DNA from 4 places in the Rossellomorea sp. FM04394 genome. Region 3 is predicted to be linked to each of the others. Evidence: riboswitches for the same ligand, from Rfam matches in the RefSeq annotation. Region 3 holds a riboswitch; each other region holds the start of a gene.
The links. Region 3 has a riboswitch for S-adenosylmethionine ahead of ACCB35_RS18420 (methionine ABC transporter ATP-binding protein). Riboswitches for the same ligand answer to the same signal wherever they lie in the genome.
Positions count from the first base shown of each region.

Region 1 (3,133 bases), 160 kb from region 3:
TAAAATAGCAGCACATGCAGCGGATTTGGCGAAAGGCCATCCAGGGGCACAAGTCAGAGATAATGCCGTTTCTAAGGCTCGATTTGAATTTAGGTGGAATGACCAATTTAATTTATCCCTGGACCCGGAACGTGCAAGGGAGTACCATGATGAAACACTTCCTGCAGAAGGGGCAAAAACGGCCCATTTTTGTTCAATGTGTGGCCCGAAATTTTGTTCAATGAGAATATCACATGACATAAGGGGAATAAAGAAGACTAGCATGAATGATGTTCATAAGGAAATAGAAAAAGGATTGAAAGAAAAATCGAAGGAGTTTGTGGAAAATGGATCAAACATCTACCGATAAACCTCCTTGTCATGTACTGAAATTGAAGAATGAAATCGTAAAGCTCAATCAGAGAGTCATCCAACTCGAAAAAGAAGTGAAGAGCATTCAGGAAAACTGCAGGCATGTCTTCTATGAAACGGATGTAACAAGGTCTTGTATCAAATGTCACTATGTAGAAAGTACCTATTATTAGAAACGTGTAAGCTATTGATTAAATTTCTTTTGACAGCGTATATGTACCATGCTACGATTATTACAAATTTCGGAATAGTAAATATATATGTGTAACTCTTATTGAGAGTGGTGGAGGGACTGGCCCTGTGAAACCCGGCAACCATTCAACCGATGTGTTGAAAAGGTGCTAATTCCTGCAAAGCACTTTGCTTTGGAAAATAAGAGAGGATTCTAATAAACATGAAGCCCTCTCTATCGCAAGAGAGGGCTTTTCGTTTTTATGAAAGAAAAATTAAATAGATAAATGCAATAGGTGCTGAGCCATCCTCAGCTAAAAGGGAAGACCGGTGAAAATCCGGCACGGTCCCGCCACTGTAATGGGGAGCGACTTATCATTCAACCACTATTTCTATTGAAATGGGAAGGGATAAGAAGCTGTGAACCTAAGTCAGGAGACCTGCCTGTTGTATGCGCTTATGCTCTACGTGGATATAGAGAGGGGTGAGGAATACGTGTTGAGAATACAAGAATGTCTCAACTCTAGTTAGTGATACGTATGAATCTCTCTTTCATTTGAAAGAGAGATTTTTTTGTTGATGACAACCATCTCAAGTATAAGGAGTGAGGATTGAATGAGTAAGGTGATCAGTTCGAATTTAGGATATCCAAGGATCGGTGAAAAGCGTGAATGGAAAAAGACGCTGGAACAATTTTGGGCAGGGAAGATAGAAAAGGATTCCTTCTTAGAACAAATGGAGGAAATACGAGTCAACCACTTGAAGAAGCAATCGGATCAGGGGATTGATTTAGTTCCGGTTGGAGATTTCAGCTTATATGATCATGTGCTTGATACAGCCGTCATGTTCGGCTTGGTTCCCGAGAGGTTTCATTATAGTGGGGGGAAGGTCTCTCTTGAAACGTATTTTGATATGGCTAGAGGCGCGAAGGACGCGGTGGCATTAGAAATGACAAAATGGTTTAATACCAACTATCACTATCTCGTGCCTGAACTTGATGGGATCGCACCACAGTTAGTGGAAAATCGTCCCCTGCATTTTTATAGAGAGGCAAAAGAGAAACTGGGTATAAAAGGTAAACCGGTTATCTTAGGTCCTTTCACTTTTGTGAAATTGTCCAAAGGGTATGAAACCGGTGATTATAAAACTCTTGTTGATCAATTTGTCCCTCTTTATGCTGAAGTATTGCGTGAATTACAGGAAGAGGGTGTAGAGTGGGTACAAATGGATGAACCGATCTTGTGCACTTCCATCGGGGATGAAGAGATGGATCAATTCAAAGAAGTCTATCAAACGCTTAAAGAATCCTGCCCCGGGTTAAAGATCATCCTGCAAACCTATTATGATAGTTTGGAAAGGTACCAGCGGGTGTTAGCACTCCCGGTAGATGGCATAGGGATAGATTTTGTGCATGATCGTGGTGAGAATTTGGCGGCGCTGAAAAGATTTGGTTTTCCTAAGGATAAAATCTTGGCTGCCGGAATTCTCGATGGAAGGAATATTTGGAGAAGTCGTCTTACTGATACCCATACGCTTCTATCGTTCATTGCAGGGTATGTTCCGAGTGATCGCTTAATCATTCAACCATCCTGCAGTTTACTACATGTACCAGTAACCTTGCAGAATGAAGAAACACTTGGCAGTCCCCTCATTGACGCTCTATCATTTGCTGATGAAAAATTACATGAAATCACAATTTTAACAAAGGGGATTCGTGACGGAGCTGATACAATAGAAGATGAGATCGTTCAAAGTGTAACGGCGATTAAGAATTTAAACGAATCACCGCTGCGTAATAATAGGGAGGTGCAGGAAAATGTTGAAGAATTGCACCAAAATAATGTCGGTAGAAAGGTTCCTTTCCATGTTCGTAAGCTGGAACAGGCGAAGTACTTTTCATTACCTTTTCTACCTACCACTACAATCGGCAGTTTTCCTCAAACCCAGGAAGTAAGAAGGCAGAGGTTGAAGTGGAGGAAAGGCGAGCTCTCTGATGGGGAGTATCAACAATATATTCATGCGGAAATAAAACGCTGGATTATAATTCAGGAAGAAATCGGCCTTGATGTATTTGTACATGGTGAATTCGAACGGACGGATATGGTTGAATTCTTTGGTGAGAAATTAGAAGGTTTTCAATTTACGAAGTTTGGATGGGTACAATCATACGGTTCCAGATGTGTGAAGCCGCCACTCATATATGGTGATGTGAATTTCAAAGAACCGATGACGGTTAAAGAAACCATATATGCTCAATCATTAACCGATAAACCGGTTAAAGGGATGTTAACGGGCCCGATCACGATTCTAAATTGGTCATTTGTTCGGAATGATGTATCACGATATGAAGTAGCGAATCAAATCGCACTTTCTCTCCAAAAAGAGATAGAGGAATTAGAAGCCAATGGGATTCGGATGATACAAGTCGATGAGCCGGCACTTAGAGAAGGACTCCCTTTAAAGAGTGAGAATTGGGAGGAATATCTAAAGGCTGCCGTTTATGCTTTCAGATTGGCCACTTCATCTGTACAGAACCAAACCCAGGTCCATACCCATATGTGCTATTCGGATTTTGAAGATATTATAGATGCCATCAGTGATTTGGATGCTG
Region 1 is NZ_CP168654.1:3,484,892-3,488,024, reverse strand. It holds partial or broken gene thiC (phosphomethylpyrimidine synthase ThiC) at 1-349, shown strand, start outside; gene ACCB35_RS17535 (hypothetical protein) at 327-524, shown strand; SAM riboswitch class I at 620-730, shown strand; cobalamin riboswitch at 800-985, shown strand; gene metE (5-methyltetrahydropteroyltriglutamate--homocysteine S-methyltransferase) at 1,138-3,133, shown strand, end outside.
Region 1: another riboswitch for S-adenosylmethionine. It lies ahead of metE (5-methyltetrahydropteroyltriglutamate--homocysteine S-methyltransferase); the one in region 3 lies ahead of ACCB35_RS18420 (methionine ABC transporter ATP-binding protein).

Region 2 (3,133 bases), 290 kb from region 3:
CGGAATTCCCGCAACAGAGAGTGATACCGATGCTGCCGTCGGTCCAATCGTGGTACCGGTCAATAGTTTGGTTAATGGTAATAGTGCGACCAATAAAATGATGAACGGAACCGACCGCACCATATTGACGACAAACCCAACGACCTTTTTGATCAAACTATTTTGCAAAAATAAGCCTTTGTCTGTTACGAAAAGAAGGATCCCGAGGGGCAATCCCACTAAAATCGCAACTCCAAGTGAAATCCCCACCATATACACCGTTTCAAAAAAAGCTTTATTCAATTCTGGTAAAATCGCAGTCAATGAATCAGGCAGCATTCTCAAGCACCTCCAAGCTTTGCGTCTTCAGCGTGATGAACCGGATCGCGGCTTCGATTTCTTCATGGGACCCGATCAGTTCCATGATGAATATCCCCAGGGGAACTTCCTGGATATATTCGATCTTGCCGTGAAGGATGTTGCCTCTCACTTTGTATTTCTGGAACACTTCTGAAACGACGCTTTCCTCTGCGATCGACCCTTTGAATTGGATTTTGATCAGCTTACCTTTCCTTGATTCCACAAGGTGTGGCGGGAGTTCAAATTGAAGAATCGTTTCGATGAATTGCTTCGTTAAAGGCTGCTTAGGTTCTGCAAACAAGTCGTATACCGGACCTTCCTCCACGATTTTCCCATCCTGCATCACGGCCATCCGGTCGCAGATTTCCTTCACCACTTCCATTTCGTGGGTGATGAGCACGATCGTCAACCCTAGTTCTTTATTAATCTTTTTTAAGAGTTGCAAGATTGATTTGGTCGTATTCGGATCCAGTGCCGATGTCGCTTCGTCGCAAAGTAAAACCGATGGGTTGTTCGCCAGGGCCCTTGCAATCCCGACTCTTTGCTTTTGTCCTCCGCTGAGCTGGGCCGGATAAGCGTCCGCTTTGTCCGATAGACCGACCATCTCCAGGAGCTCAACGACTCTGGGTTTGATGTTCCCTTTCGGTACACGTGCCGCTTTCAAGGCAAAAGCCAGATTGTCAAACACCGTTTTTGATTTGATCAGGTGAAAATGTTGAAAGATCATGCTCGTTTTCTGGCGGGCTAACCTTAGTTGTTTGGAGGTGAGCTTCGTAAAATCCTGTCCATCAATGATGATTTCACCCGATGTCGGGGTTTCAAGTAGATTCAAGCAGCGAATGAGTGAGCTCTTACCCGCTCCGCTGTATCCGACGATCCCGAAGATTTCACCCTTTTCAATTGTTACTGAAACGTTATCGACACCGACCACGGTTTGCTTTTTTGTTTTGTAGGTTTTAACTAGATTTCGAATCTCGATCAATGTGCACACCCCTTTTTTTATCCAATAAAAAAATGCCTCTTTCAACTGAAAGAAGCATCGCCTGTTTATCTCGACTTATCTCTCAGAATGAAATCATTCTGCAGGAATTAGCACCGTTCCAATACTGGAGGTTGCCGGACGTCGTAGGGCCTGATCCCTCGGTCACTCTGGATAATTGAAAGTATGTAATTTTCTAATTTTTTAATCTTATAGAGGATAATACTGGGTATGTGAATGGAAGTCAATAGGGAATTTTGCAGTTGTTCTTATGTAAGCGTTATTTATATTGATGCACTGGGATAGGGATTTTTTTAGGGGGAGCGGATATGGGTTTAATCTGGGGGGTCATCCGTTTTTTTACAGTCGATAATAAAAGAGCGAAAGTCGATAATAAACCTTCTCTCATCCTAACAATCCATATATTTCACATGAAATTCAGATCAAATCCTTCCTAACACCATCTCAAAGACTCAAAAACCATATATACTATCCAAAAACCTTCCCTTCCACCCCTAAATCGGACAAATCTCCATTACCAATAGAAAAAGGCACTGCCTTCTAGAGCAGCACCCCGATCATTTGTCATAACAACTCGCACCAACTTGTAATCTCTCAATCAACCAAATTAAAACGTCCACTCCTTAATCCCCGTCAACACATCCAACTCCCTCAACCTCTGCTCACAATAAGACGAATTCCCTTTCAAGTATGTATCAACATACGCCGGATGACACATAATCTCAAGCGTCTCACCTTCCTCACTGCTGTCCAATATCCTCTTTAATCCTTCAACCGACACTCCGTCACCATAAAAGTCCATCGAGAAACGGTCGGTTAACACATTCATTCCATCAAATCCATCACAGGGCACATTCCGGACCGGAACCCCAAAGCGCTCCGACAACCTCTTCACCACAGGGATCAAAGGCCGAAAGCTATGAACATGGTGATGACTGTCAATATGGGAAAGGGGCAAGCCGAATGATAGAAATTTATCCACCTGAGCCTCCCACTCCATCTCAACCTCATCCACATTGATTTCTTTTTCTTCAAAAATCCTGCTGGTGTAACGGAAATAGCCCCTCTCATCCAGCAGAGATGATACTCCACCTGAAACCGGTCTTCCGCATGTCAGCGTTAAATGGATCCCAACCTGTAATTCCGGATAAAGACGTGCTAATTCCACCGCGTGCAAAGTCCCCGGCATATTGACCAGCATCGTTGTTGAGTTGACGATTCCAAACCGGTGACTATCAACGATTCCGTAGTTCACCCCCCGGCATAAACCAAAATCATCTGCGTTGACGATCACATTCCTCATAATCCCCCATCCCCTTTTCTCTAATAGGTTCTTTCTACAAGAAAGCTCGCTTTATCTCCCCTGAAAATCGCTTTGGAAAATTCGATCACCGATCCATCCTCTACATAAGCCGTCGTCTCAATCATAAAGCAAGGCGTCCCCTCTGGTACCTCAAGCTTTTCTGCCACTCGTTCATCTGCTAAAAATAATTCAATCGTTTCGACGGTCTTTTTAATTTTTATCTCAAACTGTGTTTCCAGGAGCTTGTAAAGTGATCTTTCACATTCGTCTTTATCCAGCCCGGGCGTCTTGTACCAGGGCAGATAGGCCACCTCATATTGCAGGGGCAGCCCGTCTGAATAACGAATTCTCTCTAACCGATTGACGGGATCTCCGTTCTTCAACTCCAGCGCTTTTTCCACTGTTGATTCTGCCGGGATGACATTCATGCTCAGTACCTTGATCTTAGGTTTTTTACCTTGTAATCGCAGTTGCTCTGTGTAATTGTCGAT
Region 2 is NZ_CP168654.1:3,935,941-3,939,073, forward strand. It holds gene ACCB35_RS19800 (methionine ABC transporter permease) at 1-318, opposite strand, end outside; gene ACCB35_RS19805 (methionine ABC transporter ATP-binding protein) at 308-1,321, opposite strand; SAM riboswitch class I at 1,394-1,499, opposite strand; gene chbG (chitin disaccharide deacetylase) at 1,947-2,642, opposite strand; gene ACCB35_RS19815 (GntR family transcriptional regulator) at 2,663-3,133, opposite strand, start outside.
Region 2: another riboswitch for S-adenosylmethionine. It lies ahead of ACCB35_RS19805 (methionine ABC transporter ATP-binding protein); the one in region 3 lies ahead of ACCB35_RS18420 (methionine ABC transporter ATP-binding protein).

Region 3 (3,133 bases):
ATTGTACTCGTCTTTGCACCCATTGCTTTCGCTGCTTCGATGACGCCTTTGTTCACTTCTCTTAAAGCTATTTCTACCATGCGGGCGTAAAACGGAGCGGCTCCGATAATTAGTGCCGGAAGGGCTGCATTCGCTCCACGGATCGTATCCAATAAAAACTTGGTGAATGGAATTAATAATACAATCAAAATAATGAACGGAATCGATCTGAATACATTCACGACTGCACTTGTAATCGTGTATGTCAGTTTGTTATCCCATAGATTTTCCTTAGAGGTGAGGAAGAGCAAAATCCCGAGGATCATTCCGAGTACAAAGGTAATCACTACAGACATCCCGGTCATATACAGGGTTTCGAGGGTCGCTTCCCACATCTTCTCCCAATCTACATTTGGAAATAAATTTTCAATCATCCTCTTAACACCTCCACTTGAACCAGTTGCTTTTCTGCAAACGCTAAAGCATCTTTGATGATCCGTTCATCCCCATCAAGGTGAACAAATAACGTTCCATAGGCACCCTTTTGGGTTTGGGAGATTTGTCCTTGAAGGATGTTCACGTCTAAGTCAAACTTCCTTATCAGAGTGGTGATGAGGGGCTGCTCAGTTGATTCACCTACAAAAGTGAATTTCAACACTTTTCCATTCGGATATTGCGTCAATAGGTGATCAATGGTTTCACCCGTTTCTTTTGCTTGCGAAACTTCTTTCACGAAACGCTTTGTCACTTGCTCTTGTGGATTTCGGAACACTTCCAATACATCGCCGAGTTCCACGACCTTGCCCTGCTCCATGACTGCGACACGGTGGCAAATCTTCTGAATCACGTGCATTTCATGAGTGATCAGGACAATCGTCAGCCCTAAGCGTTTATTAATATCCACCAATAAATCAAGGATGGAATCGGTTGTTTGTGGATCTAAAGCGGAAGTAGCTTCATCACATAATAGGACATCGGGATTGTTAGCAAGGGATCTGGCAATCCCAACACGTTGTTTCTGTCCTCCGCTCAGTTGAGACGGGTAGGCATCTCCTCTGCCTTCCAACCCTACAAGCTTCAATAATTCATTGGATCTTTGAACTCTCTCTTTCTTTGATACTCCGGCAATTTCTAATGGGAACTGTATATTTTCTAATACTGTCCTGGACCAGAGGAGATTAAAGTGTTGAAAAATCATGCCTATTGACTGTCTTGCTTCCCGAAGCTTTTTACCCTTTACTTGGGAAACGATTTGACCATTCACGTCCACTATTCCTTCTGTGGGAACCTCGAGACCATTAAGCATGCGGATCAGCGTACTCTTACCTGCTCCACTATAGCCAATCACCCCAAAAATTTCTCCTCGGGCAATCTCGATATTGACGCCATCAACGGCTGAGATCGAACCCGATTTGGATTGATAGATTTTTTTTACATCTGAAATGGTAATCATGTTGTATTCCACCTTCTTTCGGAGTAAAACGACCTGTTTAATCAGGATTATTGGTGTACCTACCTGGCGTTTTCCGGTTACATTTTTTATTTCAATAAAAAATGCCTTTCCGCGATAAGCAGAAAGGCATAATCATATAGGACTATCCTTTCTCTCATCTGTCAAAGCCATTGCTTTGAGTGAATTGGCACCATTTCAATTTTCATTGACGGTTGCCGGGCTTCATAGGGCACGTCCCTCCACCTCTCTTAATAAGAGTAAAGTATCGATTATTAAATTTTTTAATAAGTTAAAGACTCTGAAAATTTGCTACAAGAGAGATTCTATCATCGGTGATCGAGTGTGTCAATTATTTTTTCTACTCATTCTTTAAACTTCAACCGGCTCTTTTCTCCTTGACCTCGTCAGCCAAAGAACAGACTCAACAAATAGAAGTGGGCGATACCCTCCTCTGATTTTAAGCTCTCCGGATTCAATCAGTTGAGACAACCGTTCCTCCCCTGTAAGTAGGGAAACCACTTTTCCCTCCATTCCTTCGATTACGAAATGAGCGTCTTCACTCAAATCATCTAATACAACGCACCCCTTGCTGGAAATAGAAATACCGTACAAATCTTTTCCACAATCAAAGTGAAGAACAAATGGGCTGTCTGGAAATAAGAGTCGTAAGTGATATCTTGAATGACACTGATCTACTAATTCCTCTAAATATATTCGCATGAATACCCTCCCAGTGAAACTTCTATATTATTACAATTCCACTTTTAGGTATTTATCCCTTTTATACTTTCTCGACATGTTTTGAACGTATCCATCTAATTTGTCGAACAGTAAGAATCTGGATGAATACTAGCCAAAAAATGATGCCATTCGCAACATTTCCCGAGAAATATGTCTTCGTTTGTAGAAAGAAAATCGTTTAGAAAATAGACATATAAAAAAGACCTTCTCCCAAAAGGTCTCTTATCCACTAACGATCAGTGATCTTGTTTAAGGTTTCATATAAAAATGGAACGGAATGAAAGGCATAGATCCTGTCCCTTTCGACCCCATCCTTAAATAAAAGTAAGCAGGGTACACTTTCGATGGATTGTCCTTCTGCGAATTGGGGCAAATAATTCAAGTTGGCCTTCACAAAATGAAAAGGTTGCGGAAGCTTTTCCACTACGTCAATCATTTTACTTGCAACCTGACAAGTACCACACATCGGGGTATACAGGTAAACGGCTTCAAACGTATTGTCTTCAATCAGATGGGTTAATGTTTCGGTATTACTTACCTCCATCAAAACTAGATCATCCTTTTTCCTAAATATTCTTTATGAACGTCTATATTGGCTCCAATCAGGACAGACGCCAAGTGATACTCCGGAGCTGCTGCCACTTCCTTGTACATGCGATCAATGTACAAATGTTCAGCTTCAGGGAACTCACGTTTAAATTGCTTTCGTAATTTTTCACCTGCATCATCAGCATCTACGAGGATATAGACATCCCTTTCCAATAATGCATCAATGAGTTCGTCCATTTTCGTAATGCTAATCGTCCCGTTTGTACAAATAATTTCAATCGGTTCTTTAATGATATGTTTCACTTTTCGTTTGTCTGTTGTCCCTTCGACAATGATTACTTTTTCGTCAAGTTCCATCATGATCATCACCTTATCTTTCAGAAATAAGATTACGATAGTATATTCAAATAA
Region 3 is NZ_CP168654.1:3,641,962-3,645,094, forward strand. It holds gene ACCB35_RS18415 (methionine ABC transporter permease) at 1-413, opposite strand, end outside; gene ACCB35_RS18420 (methionine ABC transporter ATP-binding protein) at 410-1,432, opposite strand; SAM riboswitch class I at 1,584-1,690, opposite strand; gene ACCB35_RS18425 (SCP2 sterol-binding domain-containing protein) at 1,802-2,152, opposite strand; gene ACCB35_RS18430 (thioredoxin family protein) at 2,403-2,717, opposite strand; gene ACCB35_RS18435 (toprim domain-containing protein) at 2,723-3,082, opposite strand.

Region 4 (3,133 bases), 1.0 Mb from region 3:
AAATGATTTATTATAAAAAGAGAGCAGATTCCTGTAAGGGGATCTGCTTTTTTCTTATCAAAAAGCTCATTTCGTAAAGTTTGTTGTTATTATAGAAGAGAAAGTACTAGTTGATTTCCGCTCCAGGATGCTCGCTTTCCGCGGGGCTGGCGGTGAGCCTCCTCGGCTGCGCCTCCGGGGTCTCACCTGTCCAGCTATTCCCGCAGGAGTCGAGCATCCTTCCGCTCCAATCAACTTTCTGAGCATGAATCCTTAATCGAAAACAATTAAAAGAAGCTTTCTAGCAAACAATCTCATTTAAGTTAAGGAGAGATTGTCTCTCTTAAGGAAGTATCTTTTAAGTAATTTTGTTTTCTAGCACAGTTTGAAGCTCTGTCACAAAAAAACTGTAAAAGATGGTGAGGGGAACTGCGCAGACTCCTGCGGAAGTACGGGCGTGCCGAGACCCCGTTCGGCTAAGCTGAGGAGGCTCGGCCGAACGCTAGCTGCAAGCGGAGCAGTTCCCCTCACCATCCAGCACTCACTAATTGACAGAGCCTTAACAGTGCTTATGTTAAAAAGCAACAATCTTTGCGAAAAGAGAGTATCAAAAAAAGAGACAAACCTCAAAGGATTTGTCTCTCTACTCTCATTTATTAAGATCGAACCGGATTTGCATCAGGTGCTGATTTGCGAGTGAATTTAGGAAGTGCAAATCGAATGGCAATAAGTCCGCAAACAGCAATCAGGACAGGGTAGAAAGCATATGGAATGATGCTGATCGGTGATATGCCTGCAACTTCAGCCACTAACAGAGCCTGTGCTCCGTAAGGAATCAATCCTTGAACGGAACAAGAGAAAATATCAAGGATACTGGCTGATTTACGGGCATCAACGCCATAGTTCTCACTGATCGTTTTAGCAAGCGGGCCAGCAATGATGATTGAGATCGTGTTGTTTGCTGTGCAAAGATTAGTAGAACTTACTAATCCTGCTGTAGCAAGCTGTGCTCCCTGAGGAGACTTGATTTTGCGAGTGGCGTGATAAAGTAAAGCCTGAATTCCGCCGTTATGGCGAATGAGTTCGACAACTCCGCCTATCAGCACAGAAAGGATGACAATCTCTGCCATGCCAGTCATCCCATCGGCTACACTCCCGAAATAACTGGCTGGGGTAAAGCTTCCATCAATGAATCCAATGATTCCAGCTAAAACAATTCCGCCTAACAAAACGACAAACACATTTAATCCTGCAAGAGCACCGATGATAACTCCAAGGTAAGGCAGAATTTTGATCCAATTAAAGCTTTCCGCTCCGACAGTCGACTGATTCCCCATAGTAAGAAAAAGGAGAATCACTATTGTGACGATGGCAGCAGGTAATACAATAAAGAAGTTGACTTTGAATTTATCTTTCATTTCCGTTTTCTGTGTACGAACAGCTGCAATAGTTGTATCAGAAATAAATGATAAGTTATCTCCGAACATCGCACCTCCAATGACCGTTGCCATGGCAAGGGGCATAGAAATATCTGTCCCTGAACTAATCCCGACACCGATTGGCGCGAGTGCTGCGATCGTCCCCATGGATGTTCCCATCGATAACGAAATGAAAGCAGCGATAATGAATAATCCCACAATGATCAAGTTACCAGGCAGCACGGAAAGGGCAAAATTCACGGTTGAATCAACGGCGCCCATCTTTTCAGCTACTCCTGAAAAAGCCCCTGCTAAAAGGAAGATAAAGACCATGATCATGATATCAGGATGACCGGCTCCTTTAGCGAAACGCTCAACCTTAGCCGTTAACGTCTCTTTTCGGTTCATCAACAGACCTACAACGGATGCAATGATAATTGATACTAATACAGGAAAGGCATAAAAGTCTCCTGAAATGATGCCTGCTCCAAGGAACAGAGAAACAAATATGATTAAAGGCAGTAATGCCAATAGATTTCCTCTTTCTTGATTCATTCCTAACACTCCTTTGTCATCGTTCAATTTACTAACATACAAAAAACCCCTTCCAAAATAAGAAGAGGTTTCAATAGAACGAAACACTCCCCTTATCTTTCAAGCATTTCGCTTGCTGGATGTGGCACAGCACTCAATATGAGTCCGCTGCCGAGACATCGCAGGGCCAGTCCCTCCGTCTCTCTGGATAAGAAGAATATCGTATTTAGTTGATTTAAAATATACTTCCATACTTTAAAGGGTTTATTCAAAAAAGTCAAACGGGAAATTTTTCTGAACCAAAAGCGAAGGCGGCTCGTTCAGTCCCGACAAGCATAAGACGAGAACGCCGGAAAGGCGCCTTTTGCCTTTTTGGCGTTCTTGGGTTATGACCTCGAGGGACTAGCCGCCACAGCTGGATGAACCAAAAGCGAAGGCGGCTCGTTCAGTCCCGACAAGCATAAGACGAGAACGCCGGAAAGAGCTTTGAAAAACATGACTTTATCCATAATAAGGCATAAACTCATGGACAATTGAACGTTCAAGGTCTACTATAAGGAAGACAAAAACATCTTGGGGGATACGGTAGTGGAAAGAAATGTACGAAATCAAATTTTTACCTTGCAAGGATTCTATTTATTAACGTTCTTCGGTGTAGGTAGTTTATATCCCTTACTCAGTGTGTATTTGAGCGAAAGCGTAGGGTTAAATGGTTATCAGATTGGAACGATCATGTCTGTAGGTCCCATCATGATGATTTTCTTCCAGCCTATTTGGGGAATGGTCAGTGACACAACTAATCGTCCTACCGTGGTTCTTGGTTTAACCTCTTTAGTGGCGGGAATCTTTGCACTCGGTTACTTGTTTATGGACTTTTACTATGGCCTGCTTCTAGTGGCCATTCTAGTCGCGATTTTTCAAAGTGCAATCATTCCTGTATCAGATAGTATCAGCTTGAAGTATACAAGTAAAGTCCGGTATAACTACGGTAATATCCGTCTGTTCGGTTCATTGGGCTTCGGGATTGCTGTCTTTATGATGGGGAAACTTTCGGAAGGTTTCATCGGTCCCACCATCATCTTTTACTCTTTCTTTATCTGTCTAGTATTATCAGGATTCCTTTCCTTTCGGTTTCCTAAAGAGAGAGCGGCAGCAAAGCTTGATTTAAAAGCAGGGATGAAAGAATTATTTACAATGAAGAA
Region 4 is NZ_CP168654.1:201,768-204,900, forward strand. It holds gene ACCB35_RS01115 ((S)-benzoin forming benzil reductase) at 1-16, shown strand, start outside; gene ACCB35_RS01120 (Na+/H+ antiporter NhaC family protein) at 636-1,952, opposite strand; SAM riboswitch class I at 2,042-2,146, opposite strand; gene ACCB35_RS01125 (MFS transporter) at 2,520-3,133, shown strand, end outside.
Region 4: another riboswitch for S-adenosylmethionine. It lies ahead of ACCB35_RS01120 (Na+/H+ antiporter NhaC family protein); the one in region 3 lies ahead of ACCB35_RS18420 (methionine ABC transporter ATP-binding protein).